One region of the Paenibacillus sp. IHBB 3054 genome, then DNA from elsewhere that is predicted to be linked to it. Evidence: riboswitches for the same ligand, from Rfam matches in the RefSeq annotation. Region 1 holds a riboswitch; the other holds the start of a gene.
What was found. Region 1 has a riboswitch for glycine ahead of ACQ76X_RS25805 (amino acid permease). Riboswitches for the same ligand answer to the same signal wherever they lie in the genome.
Positions count from the first base shown of each region.

Region 2: it holds a riboswitch for glycine, as region 1 does, so the genes downstream of both, gcvT (glycine cleavage system aminomethyltransferase GcvT) here and ACQ76X_RS25805 (amino acid permease) in region 1, are expected to answer to the same signal.

Region 1 covers NZ_JBOFBG010000031.1:54,214-59,616, forward strand. The annotation lists gene pnuC (nicotinamide riboside transporter PnuC) at 152-829, shown strand; gene ACQ76X_RS25800 (AAA family ATPase) at 826-1,836, shown strand; glycine riboswitch at 1,954-2,034, shown strand; gene ACQ76X_RS25805 (amino acid permease) at 2,198-3,589, shown strand; gene ACQ76X_RS25810 (VOC family protein) at 3,750-4,166, shown strand; gene ACQ76X_RS25815 (phytase) at 4,319-5,403, shown strand, end outside.
Region 2 covers NZ_JBOFBG010000005.1:219,016-224,418, reverse strand. The annotation lists gene ACQ76X_RS09005 (flagellar motor protein) at 130-915, shown strand; gene ACQ76X_RS09000 (flagellar motor protein MotB) at 912-1,802, shown strand; gene ACQ76X_RS08995 (hypothetical protein) at 1,842-2,477, shown strand; gene gcvH (glycine cleavage system protein GcvH) at 2,560-2,952, opposite strand; glycine riboswitch at 3,135-3,231, shown strand; gene gcvT (glycine cleavage system aminomethyltransferase GcvT) at 3,471-4,595, shown strand; gene gcvPA (aminomethyl-transferring glycine dehydrogenase subunit GcvPA) at 4,592-5,403, shown strand, end outside.

The DNA of each region.
Region 1 (5,403 bases):
AATACCAGCATGAGCCTCCCTTTTGGATCATTCGATCATTAAGTGTACATTTTTGCTTCCAATGATATTAACAATATGTTATTATCAAAATGAAAGTAAGAGTGAACTGACTTTATAGTGCGCAAATTGGATGAAAGCAGAGGGGATGAAAGTGAATAAATCATGGGGCGGTTGGAACCTGTTTGAATTGACCTGGCTGGTTTTGTTTACTTCAATTGCTGTTGGGTTTACGGTGATTTCTAAGGATTCTTTATTCGGATTTACGGTCTTTATCACCGGGGTGCTGTGCGTGGTGCTCGCGGCGAAGGGACAACTGATGAGTTATGTGTTTGGGATGTACAATACCGTTGGTTATGCATACTTGGCTTACGTCAACGGTTTGTTTGGAGAGGTTATGCTAAATTTGCTTTTCTTTGTTCCTATGAATGTGGTCGGCTTCTACATGTGGAAAAATAACCGGACTAACGGCAAGCTGTCCATGCGTCAGCTGGAGCTCAAGCGTCTGCTCCTTGTGGGGGCGGTCTGCGTATTAGGCAGCCTGCTGCTGGGCCTGGGCTTATCGTTCATACCAGGGCAGAATTCGCCTTATATTGATGCCATTACGACGGTGTTATCCGTTGTCGCAACTCTTTTAATGGTTCGAAGATTCAAGGAACAATGGCTGGTCTATATTGTCCTCAATATGTTCACAGTGCTGCTGTGGGTGATTCGAATGCTCGAGGGGAGCGGTGAAGGCCTGCTGATGATCGTCATGTGGAGCGCGTATCTGGTTAACGCTGTATACGGCTACTACAATTGGAACAAGGGAGCCAGGGAGGTATCAGCATGAAGAGACTTGGCTTAACGCTCGGGAAGTTTGCCCCGCTGCATAAAGGGCATCAGTTCATGTTCGAGACGGCGCTGCAAGAGGTCGATGAACTGATTGTAGTGATCTATGAGACGACGGTGACCCCGATCCCGCTGCATATCCGGGCCAACTGGATTCGCAAGCTCTACCCGGCGGTGCGGGTGATTGAAGCCTGGGACGGTCCCGACGGGTATTCGAACGACCGGGAGCATGAGATAAGGGAGGAGCAATATATTCTGGGGTTACTGAAAGGCGAGCAAGTGACGCATTTCTACTCCAGCGAGTTTTACGGAGAGCATATGAGCATCGCTTTGGGCGCAGTAGACCGGCGGGTGGATGAAGCCCGCGGGCAGGTACAGATTTCAGCTACCATGGTCCGTTCGGATCCTTACAAGTACCGGCAATATGTGAGCGATAGCGTGTATCGGGATTTAATAACAAAAGTGGTTTTTGTGGGAGCGATGTCTACCGGCAAATCCACGATCACCGAAGCGTTGGCCCGGCGGTATCGCACAACCTATGCGAGCGAATACGGGCGCGACTATTGGACGGAGCATCAGGTGGACCGCAGAATTGGCTTAGAGGCGTTCGATGAAATTGCTGTCGGCCATATGGAGCGGGAAGAGCGGGCTTTACTGCAAGCGGATAAATATCTTTTTGTCGATACCAATGCGATCACGACTTATATGTTTGCCCTGGATTACCACGGCCGGGCTCCTGAACGCTTAACCCGGATCGCCCTGGAAAATGCACAGCGGTACGACCTTTTTTTCCTGTGCGACGACGATATTCCTTACGAGGATACATGGGACCGCAGCGGGAATCAGAAGCGGCATATTTTCCATAAGCAAATTATTGCAGATTTGAAGGCGCGGCGGATTCCCTACATCACACTTCGGGGAAGCCTGGAGGAACGAATGGGTAAGGTAGACGAAGTGCTGGCAACGTTCAAGCCCTATCATAATTATTTTGGCGAAGCACGGTGGTAATTAATGTTATTGACAAAACTTTTGACTATGATTAGTATTGAAAAATATTTAAATGAAGTTATGATCCTATAATCAAATAATTTCTAAGCTATGAATGCTATGGATCACACTATAGCAGGAGCAGCTTCTGGAGAGACCGTGGGGATTCCCCGGCGCCGAAGGGTTCACAATCTCAGGCAAAAGGACAGAAGAGTACTGGATAATTCATTTGTTATTCTGATAAGCGTCAGAATAATGAATGTATTTTATTTAATATTCTTTTAACCGTGAGATTGGAGCGTATCCAGTCTCTTTTTTTATTGTCATTTTTACTTGTTCATCATTTCACAAAGAATTATTAGATTTAGAGGGGGAGTTTCACATGGCACCACAAGAACTAAAGAGAGATCTAGAGAATCGGCATGTTCAGCTCATTGCAATTGGGGGGACCATCGGGACCGGATTGTTTTTAGGATCAGGTAAAGCTATACAACTCGCAGGACCATCCATCATCTTTGCTTATTTAATCGTCGGTATTGCCGTGTTTTTTGTTATGAGGGCCTTGGGAGAACTTCTGTTGTCGAAAGCGGGTTATCAATCTTTTACAGACATCGCCGAAGATTATCTTGGACCGCGGGCAGCATTTGTAACCGGATGGACCTATTGGTTTTGTTGGATCATGACGGCTATGGCGGATATTATAGCTGTTGGCGTATATGTACAATATTGGTTTGATATTCCGCAATGGATCCCTGCCGTCATTTGTTTAATCATTTTATTAGGGCTCAATTTATTAACTGTAAAAAGTTTTGGCGAATTGGAGTTTTGGTTTGCTTTAATCAAAGTAGTGACTATTCTCGCGTTGATTGTTATCGGGGCAATCCTGCTGGTGATAGGATTCAAAACAGCTTCCGGAACGGTTACTGTCAGTAATATTTGGGCGCATGGGGGAGTATTCCCGAACGGGATTTCAGGTTTCTTACTTTCCTTTCAAATGGTTGTGTTTGCCTTTGTCGGTGTGGAATTGGTGGGAGTATCGGCAGCGGAAACGTCCAATCCAGAAAAAACCATCCCATCCGCGATTAATAAAATCCCGTTGAGAATTCTATTTTTCTACGTGGGTGCCATTATCGCCTTATTATCCATCAACGCATGGACAGAACTAAATCCCGCAGAAAGTCCTTTTGTTAAAACGTTTAGTTTGGTGGGGATACCGATTGCTGCTGGAATTATTAACTTTGTCGTATTAACTTCAGCCGCGTCTGCCTGTAACAGCGGAATGTTCTCAACAAGCCGGATTCTATATAATTTGAGCAGGAATGACCAGGCTCCAGCCAATTTTGCAAAGCTGAATAGAAATCATGTCCCAAGCAATGCGCTCTTCATCTCCACGCTTGTGTTATCTGTGGGAGCTCTTTTGAGTAAGCTGATTCCGGAGACTGCTTTTGGAATCGTGACAACCATCAGTGCCATTTGTTTCATCTGGGTTTGGGGTATCGTTCTGATCTGCCATTTGCGGTATAAGAAAACAAAGCCGGAATTGCAGGCGAAGTCAAAATTCAAAGCCCCGTTCACCCCATTTATTAATTATGTAGTCTTAGCGTTGTTTGCAATCATACTCATTATTATGCTTTTTGCTGAAGAAACACGTCCGGCCTTATTATTGACGCCGTTATGGTTTATTCTATTATTTGTTTTGTATTCGACGAATCGGAGAAAGCGGGAAAGAAGCAGCAAAATAATCAGTACAGAATCACATCCCATGGATGCCTGACCCGATCATTCTTTTAATAGAAAAGGGGATTACCTCAGGCCTTAGTTATTTTTTAGGCGAAAAAATTGAAATTCTTCAATATCACCTTCCAAGAAGCAACTCCGGCAGTTATTCTTATAAATGAAAATGGACATAATTTCATTTATCAGGAGGGATAACTATGGCGGGGCAAATATGGATTAATCTACCTGTTAAAGATATCAACAAATCAAAAGGTTTTTTTACGGAGATTGGATTTTCCTTGAATCAAGGACCTGGAAATGCTGATGATAAAGCTAGTCTAGTCATCGGAGACAAGAATGTTATTGTGATGCTTTTTACAGAATCCACGTTCGAAAGATTTACCGGAAATAATATTGCAGATACAACGAAAGGCACTGAAGTATTGTTTACAATTGGTGCAGATCGCAAGGAAGAAGTGGATGAAATGGTAACGAAGGTGGTAAAGGCTGGCGGTAGCATTTACGGCAAACCCCATGACCAGGGCTGGATGTATGGTGCAGGTTTTGCTGATTTGGATGGTCATCGCTGGAATGTGCTGTATATGGATATGAGCAAATTCCCTGCTGAGAAATAATAGTGGCAGTCTGGAACAATGAGTGCATTCAAATACTATCTTGAATTTACATTGTAAATTTTACAAAGGCGTAGTTTTCCGTTAATACTTCTTTTACACTCATCTTCTATAGTTAAGCAATTACTAACAATAGAGGGGAATATTGAACATCAATGAAAACATGGGAAACTGTACTATCTACGCTGCTCCTTGCAGGCGCTCTACTTCCTGCCGCAACAACTAACGCAGCATCCGCCTCAGACCTAAAAGGATATGAACCTCTGCGCAAGCACATGGATGGGATCGGAGCAACTATCACTTGGGATAGTGACGATAAGTCGGCACTGGTCAAGCTGAAGAACGGATTCGCAGGCACGTTCACGGCAGGCGATAAGGAATATCGTCTAGCGGGTAAAGCAGGCGAGCTTCCAGCGGAGGTCAAATTAGTCGATGGTAAGATGTACATTCCTTCCAAGCTGCTTCAAGCTATTCTGGCGGAAAATGCAAAGTTTATCAATTCCGCGGATATCATCACCCCTTATCCGGTAACCGCTCAGGTAGAGACGGCAGCCGTTGAAGATGGCGAGGATGCAGCCGATGACCCGGCCATTTGGCTCGATTCTACGAACCCGGCGAATTCCAAAATCATTGCCACGAACAAAGGCGGAGGCGTCCTCGTCTATGATTTGAACGGCAAGGAGCTTCAAAATTATAAAGTAGGAAAAATGAATAATATTGATATACGTTATGATTTTCAGCTTGGCGATAAAAAAGTAGATATTGTTGGTGCGACGAACCGTTCTACGAACACGATCGATATTTTTTCCATGGATGGGGCAACCGGGAAGTTGACTGACATCGTAGCAGAGCCCATTAAAGCGAAGATGGAAGAGGTATACGGATTCAGCCTTTACCATAGCCTGAAATCGGATAAGTATTACGCTCTGGTGCTGGGTAAAGAAGGCGAATTTGAGCAATATGAGCTGACTGAGAATGGGAAGGGCAAAGTTTCAGGCAAGCTCGTTCGCGAGTTTAAGCTGGCTACGCAATCAGAAGGAATGGTAGCTGATGATGAGTATGGCATGATGTATATAGCGGAAGAGGATTACGCGATATACAAATATGATGCGGAGCCTGACAGCGGTACAAAACCTCTATCCACTGTCGATATTGCGGATGGACGCCGATTGCAGGATGATATTGAAGGGTTGACTCTCTATTATGGTGCCGACGGCAAAGGTTACTTAATCGCCTCCAG
Region 2 (5,403 bases), on a different contig from region 1:
CCCTAAGTACTGGCTCTCCATACAATCCTGAAAAATATGGAAGATAAGAATACTTGTTCCCGTTTATTATACAGTGTTGCCTACATTCATGCAAACCATAATATATAGAAAAGTAAGGAGTCATAACCTATGGATATCACCGCAATTATCGGCCTCCTGGCTGGACTGGCCGCTATGATCGGCGGCTTCTTTTGGGAAGGCGGCAATCTCTCCGGATTGCTGCAGCCTAATGCTGCACTGATTGTCTTTGGCGGCACATTGGCCGCTGTTCTCATCAGCTTTCCCGCATCTAAACTGCGTCACATCCCTGCTGCACTGCGCATGGCCTTTGGCAGGCATCCGGACCTGAGTGAGCAGAACGCGGAGGAGCTGATCTCCATGGCTGCTATTACCCGGCGCGGCGGCGTGCTCTTGCTGGAGCAAAAAGCCGAAGAACATCCCAATCCCTTTACCCGTGAAGGATTGCTGCTGATCGTCGACGGCACAGATGCTGACGAGGTTCGCCAGATTCTGGAGCTGGACATGGACGCCAAAGAATTGAAGTACAACGGCTACGCCAAAATATTTGAGGCGGCCGGAGGCTACGCACCAACGATGGGGATTATCGGGACGGTCATGGGACTGATCCATGTACTCAGCAATCTGACCGATCCTTCCAATCTGGGAGCATCCATCGCAGTCGCTTTTACAGCGACGCTTTACGGTGTAGCCAGCGCTAATCTAATATTTTTACCCATTGCCTCCAAGATCAAATCCCGCAGCCAAACCGAGCTGGCTGGCATGGAGATGCTGCTGGTCGGCATTCTGGCCCTGCAGAACGGGGATCATCCGCAGCTGGTGCGCAAGAAGCTTAGCTCCTTCACTGCGGATTCTGCCGGAAGCCGTGAGCGTGAGTATGCAAGAGGGCTGCTATGAGGCAGAGAAACCGGCGTGAGCAGCACGCCGAAGGCCGGGAGAGCAATGACCGCTGGATGATCACTTATGCCGATCTCATTACACTTTTACTTATATTTTTCGTCATTATGTTCGCCATGAGCAGTCTGGACGTGCAGAAATACAAGATTGTCACCGGTTCCCTTTCGGAAACGTTCAGGAGCGGCAACCCTGTGCTTGAAGGTGGCGATGGTATTCTGGAGACCCAACAAGAAACGGAAAACAGCGGCTCAGCAAACAGTCAGAAACAAGGAAGCAATTCTGCAATTGTCGCTGGCGAAGGCACTCAAGATAATGTTGCAGGCACAGCCGATGCCGGAGAGGCGGCTCTGCCGCCTTCGTCACGTGAACTGGCTTTCAAGGAACAGGAAGCGAAGCTGGCCTCATTGATGGGCGTCATCACCAAATATGTTGAAGACAACAACCTCGGAGATCAGATCTTTGTTGCAGATAAACCACAGGGCATTGCCATTACACTTAGCGACCGGTTCCTGTTCGATGCCGGCAAAGCCGAGCTGAAAGCACCTGCATTCCCTGCGCTCCGCCAGCTCTCAGGCCTGTTCCGCGGCATAGGCGCATCCATCAGCATCGAGGGACATACTGACAATACCCCGGTGTCGGTTGGCTCGCGCTATAACGACAACTGGGAGCTGTCAGGCGCGCGGGCACTCTCCATCCTGCGTTTCTTCCTCGACAATGAAGGACTGGATCCGGATACCTTCCAGTATGCCGGCTATGCCGATACCCGGCCCGCTGCCGACAATACTACGCTGCTTGGAAAACAGAAAAACCGCCGAGTCGAGCTAATCGTGCTGCGGCAGCTTCAAGACGAAGAACAATTCCGCCTATCAGCCCAGAACAGCAGATGATGAAAGGTTACATTTGCTTCTAAAGGAGTCTGAGTAGGTATGGAAACTCTAAACGGAACATCACCTGATCCCACCCGATTATTAAAAAATCTGCGTCTACTAGTCTCGTTATTGGTTACGGCGTTTCTCCAGGGAATCATTACTTTCTTCGTTGGGGGCATGGCTTATTTCCTTTTACTCTCGTCGTACTCCCTTTTCTGGGGCGAACAAGCCAATGTGTATCCGCTAAGCAAGCTGATTCAAATCGCCGTTCGTTTTTTGCTTGCGGGCGGCGCTTTTGCTTTGCCCTGGCTGGGAGTCTGGTGGATGCTCTACGGTCTGGCCGACAACGGACGCATCCGCTGCTTTTTTCTGCACCTGTTTTTCGCTTACGTGCCGTTTGTCGTTATCTTTTTGCAGCTTGATCCCGTGTATTACCCGGACGCAATGATTCCCAGCTCAGCCGGTGAGATGACCTTTTTTGTCTGTATGGCCATGGCAGCTGTCCTGCTGTATCCCTTTTACTCTATCGGCGTTTATTACTTTGTGCTCAGACCGGCTGCACCCCCTCGCAAAATCTACAGATTTATCCTTCTATGCTGTTTATTCATCCTGATTGGCCTTGCACTGCTGCCCCTCTTGTGGCGGATGGCTCCACATTTTTATCCGGGACTTGCAGATTTTCCAAGCCGCTGAAAGCGCAAAAAGACAGACTCCTCACATTAGTGCAGCTAATGCGCGAAATCCGTCTTTAATAATTTTTTTATAAAACCAATTGCTATTCCCCAACCCGTTCACGGTAAGCGGCTGCGTCCAGCAGTCCCGATACGGCGTCGGCATACTCGCCTTCGATCTCCAGTTCAAAAATCCAGCCCCCGCTGTACGGCTGATCGTTAATCAGCTCCGGGCTGTTCTCCAGTGCATCGTTAATCTTGGTCACCGTTCCCGATACCGGTGAATATAATTCGGAAACCGTCTTTACGGATTCAATGCTGCCCACGCTGTCCCCGGCAGAAATAGCCGATCCAACTTCAGGAAATTCCACAAATACGATATCGCCCAGTAAATGCTGGGCATGGTCCGTAATCCCAACACGTATTAACCGTCCTTCACCCTGCTGCGCCCATTCATGCTCTTCGCTGTACAGCAGGTTATCTAGCACTTCACTCATTTCAAGCCGCCTCATTTCCGAATTGGAGTTGTAAATTTAGTTATAGACTAAGTTATCGTCCTGCTCAATGTCAATATAACTGACAGGAAATTTAAATTTGTCATCTTTTTGACGTTTTTTTGTTGACAGTGCACCTCCATACCCGTTTTAATGGAGTCAGCAGAAAATTATACGGTTTGCGAATGATGGCATAGGGAGAGACCGTCTCTTGAAGACGGCGCCGAAGGAGTAAGCCCTCTACGGGGTGAATCTCTCAGGCAAAAGGACCTTTGCCGGACGCATCTCTGGAGAGCATCAGGCCCTGCCATTGCAGCGTACTGGTCACCAACGGGGAAACCTGCCGGGTTCACAGCAGGGTAACTCTCAGGTACAAAGGACAGAGCGGAAGTCTAAATATGCGCGTGCGCATATTTGGCTTCCGCCTGTCCTTTTTTTTAATGGGCAGAAACGGACTCCGTCCCTGCCGGCAAAGGAAATCCCGTTAGGCTTGCATGTAATCAGATCAAGGGAGTGAGCACATGAACGCTTTGAAAAGAACGCCTTTTTATGACCTTTATTCTGCTTATGCGGAGTCCAGATGCATTGACTTCGGCGGCTGGGAGCTGCCGGTGCAGTTTACAGGAATCGTCAAGGAGCATGAGGCCGTCCGCGGGCAAGCCGGACTGTTCGATGTGTCGCATATGGGTGAATTCATGGTTAGCGGCAGCGGCTCGGAAGCCTTCCTGCAAAAAATGACGACCAACGATGTCAGCAAGCTGGCAGACGGTGGAGCGCAGTACACGCTGCTTCTATATCCAAACGGCGGTGTTGTCGATGATTTGCTCGTATACCGTCTTGGCGAAGAGCGTTACATGCTTGTCGTGAACGCCTCCAACATCGACAAGGACTTTCAATGGCTGCAGGAGCATCTCACCGCGGAATTCAGCGGCGTCAGCCTGAGCAATATCTCGGATGAGACTCTTCTGCTCGCCCTGCAGGGCCCGCTGGCTGAGGCCATCCTCTCCAAAGTTACAGCGGCTCCCATTGCTGAGCTGAAGCCTTTCCACTTCATCGAGAACGCCGAGGTGTGCGGCGTGAACGTTCTGCTCTCCCGCACCGGATATACCGGCGAGGACGGATTCGAGCTCTACGCGCCGCCGGATACGGCGGCTGCGCTGTGGAACGGCCTGCTGGAAGCGGGTGCTCCGCACGGCCTGACACCGGCCGGTCTTGGCGCACGCGACACGCTGCGCTTTGAAGCCAAGATGCCGCTGTACGGCCAGGAGCTGTCGGCGGATATTACGCCGCTAGAAGCGGGCGTGCAATTCTTCGTGAAGCTGGACAAAGAAGATTTCATCGGCCGTGAGGCGCTGCTGAAGCAAAAGACTGACGGTCTGCCCCGCCGCCTCGTTGGTCTGGAAATGATCGACCGCGGCATTCCGCGTTCCCACTACCCTGTATACGGGAATGGAGTGAAGATCGGTGAAGTGACCACCGGAACACAGTCTCCGACACTCAAACGCAATCTCGGACTTGCGCTGCTGGATGCAGCTTACAGTGAAATAGGCACAGAGGTAAACGTAGAGATCCGCGGCAAGCAGCTCAAGGCTGTCGTGGTCAAAGCGCCATTCTACAAAAAGAGCCAGGGAGTGAAGCCGCAATGAAGCACCGTTATCTGCCAATGACTGAACAAGACCGCCACGAAATGATGGAAGCAGTCGGAATTCAGTCCATGGAGGAGCTGTTCTCCGATATTCCCGAGGCCGTCCGTTATCAGGGAACTATGCCGATGTCGGAGGCGCTGGATGAATACGCCTTGCTGCGCCATATGAAAGAGCTGGCCGACAAAAATGCCAATTTCGATACCCACGCCAGCTTCCTCGGCGCCGGCCTGTATGACCATCATATCCCGGTCGTCATCAATCATGTCATCTCCCGTTCGGAATTCTATACTGCTTATACTCCTTACCAGCCGGAAATCAGCCAAGGCGAGCTGCAGGCGATCTTTGAATTCCAGTCCTACATTTGTGAACTGACCGGCATGAAGGTGGCCAACGCCAGCATGTACGATGGCGCTACGGCTTTCTCGGAAGCGGCAGTACTTGCAGCTGGTGCCACCAAACGCAAAAAGCTGATTGTCTCCCGAACCGTGCATCCGGAGGCCCGCCAGGTGCTGCGCACTTCGGCAGGTGCCTGGGGCCTCGATGTCGTAGAGATTGACTATAAAGACGGTGTAACCGACCAAGCGAAGCTTGCCGCAGCCATCGACGGCGACACGGCGGCTGTCCTGGTGCAGTCACCGAACTTCTTCGGCGCGATAGAAGATCTCGGTGCCATCGAGCCGCTGATCCACGGCGTCAAAGGTCTGTTCATTGTCAGCGCCAACCCGCTGGCGCTCGGCGTGCTGGAAACGCCGGGCAAGCTCGGCGCCGACATCGTCGTCGGTGACGCGCAGCCGCTGGGCATTCCGGC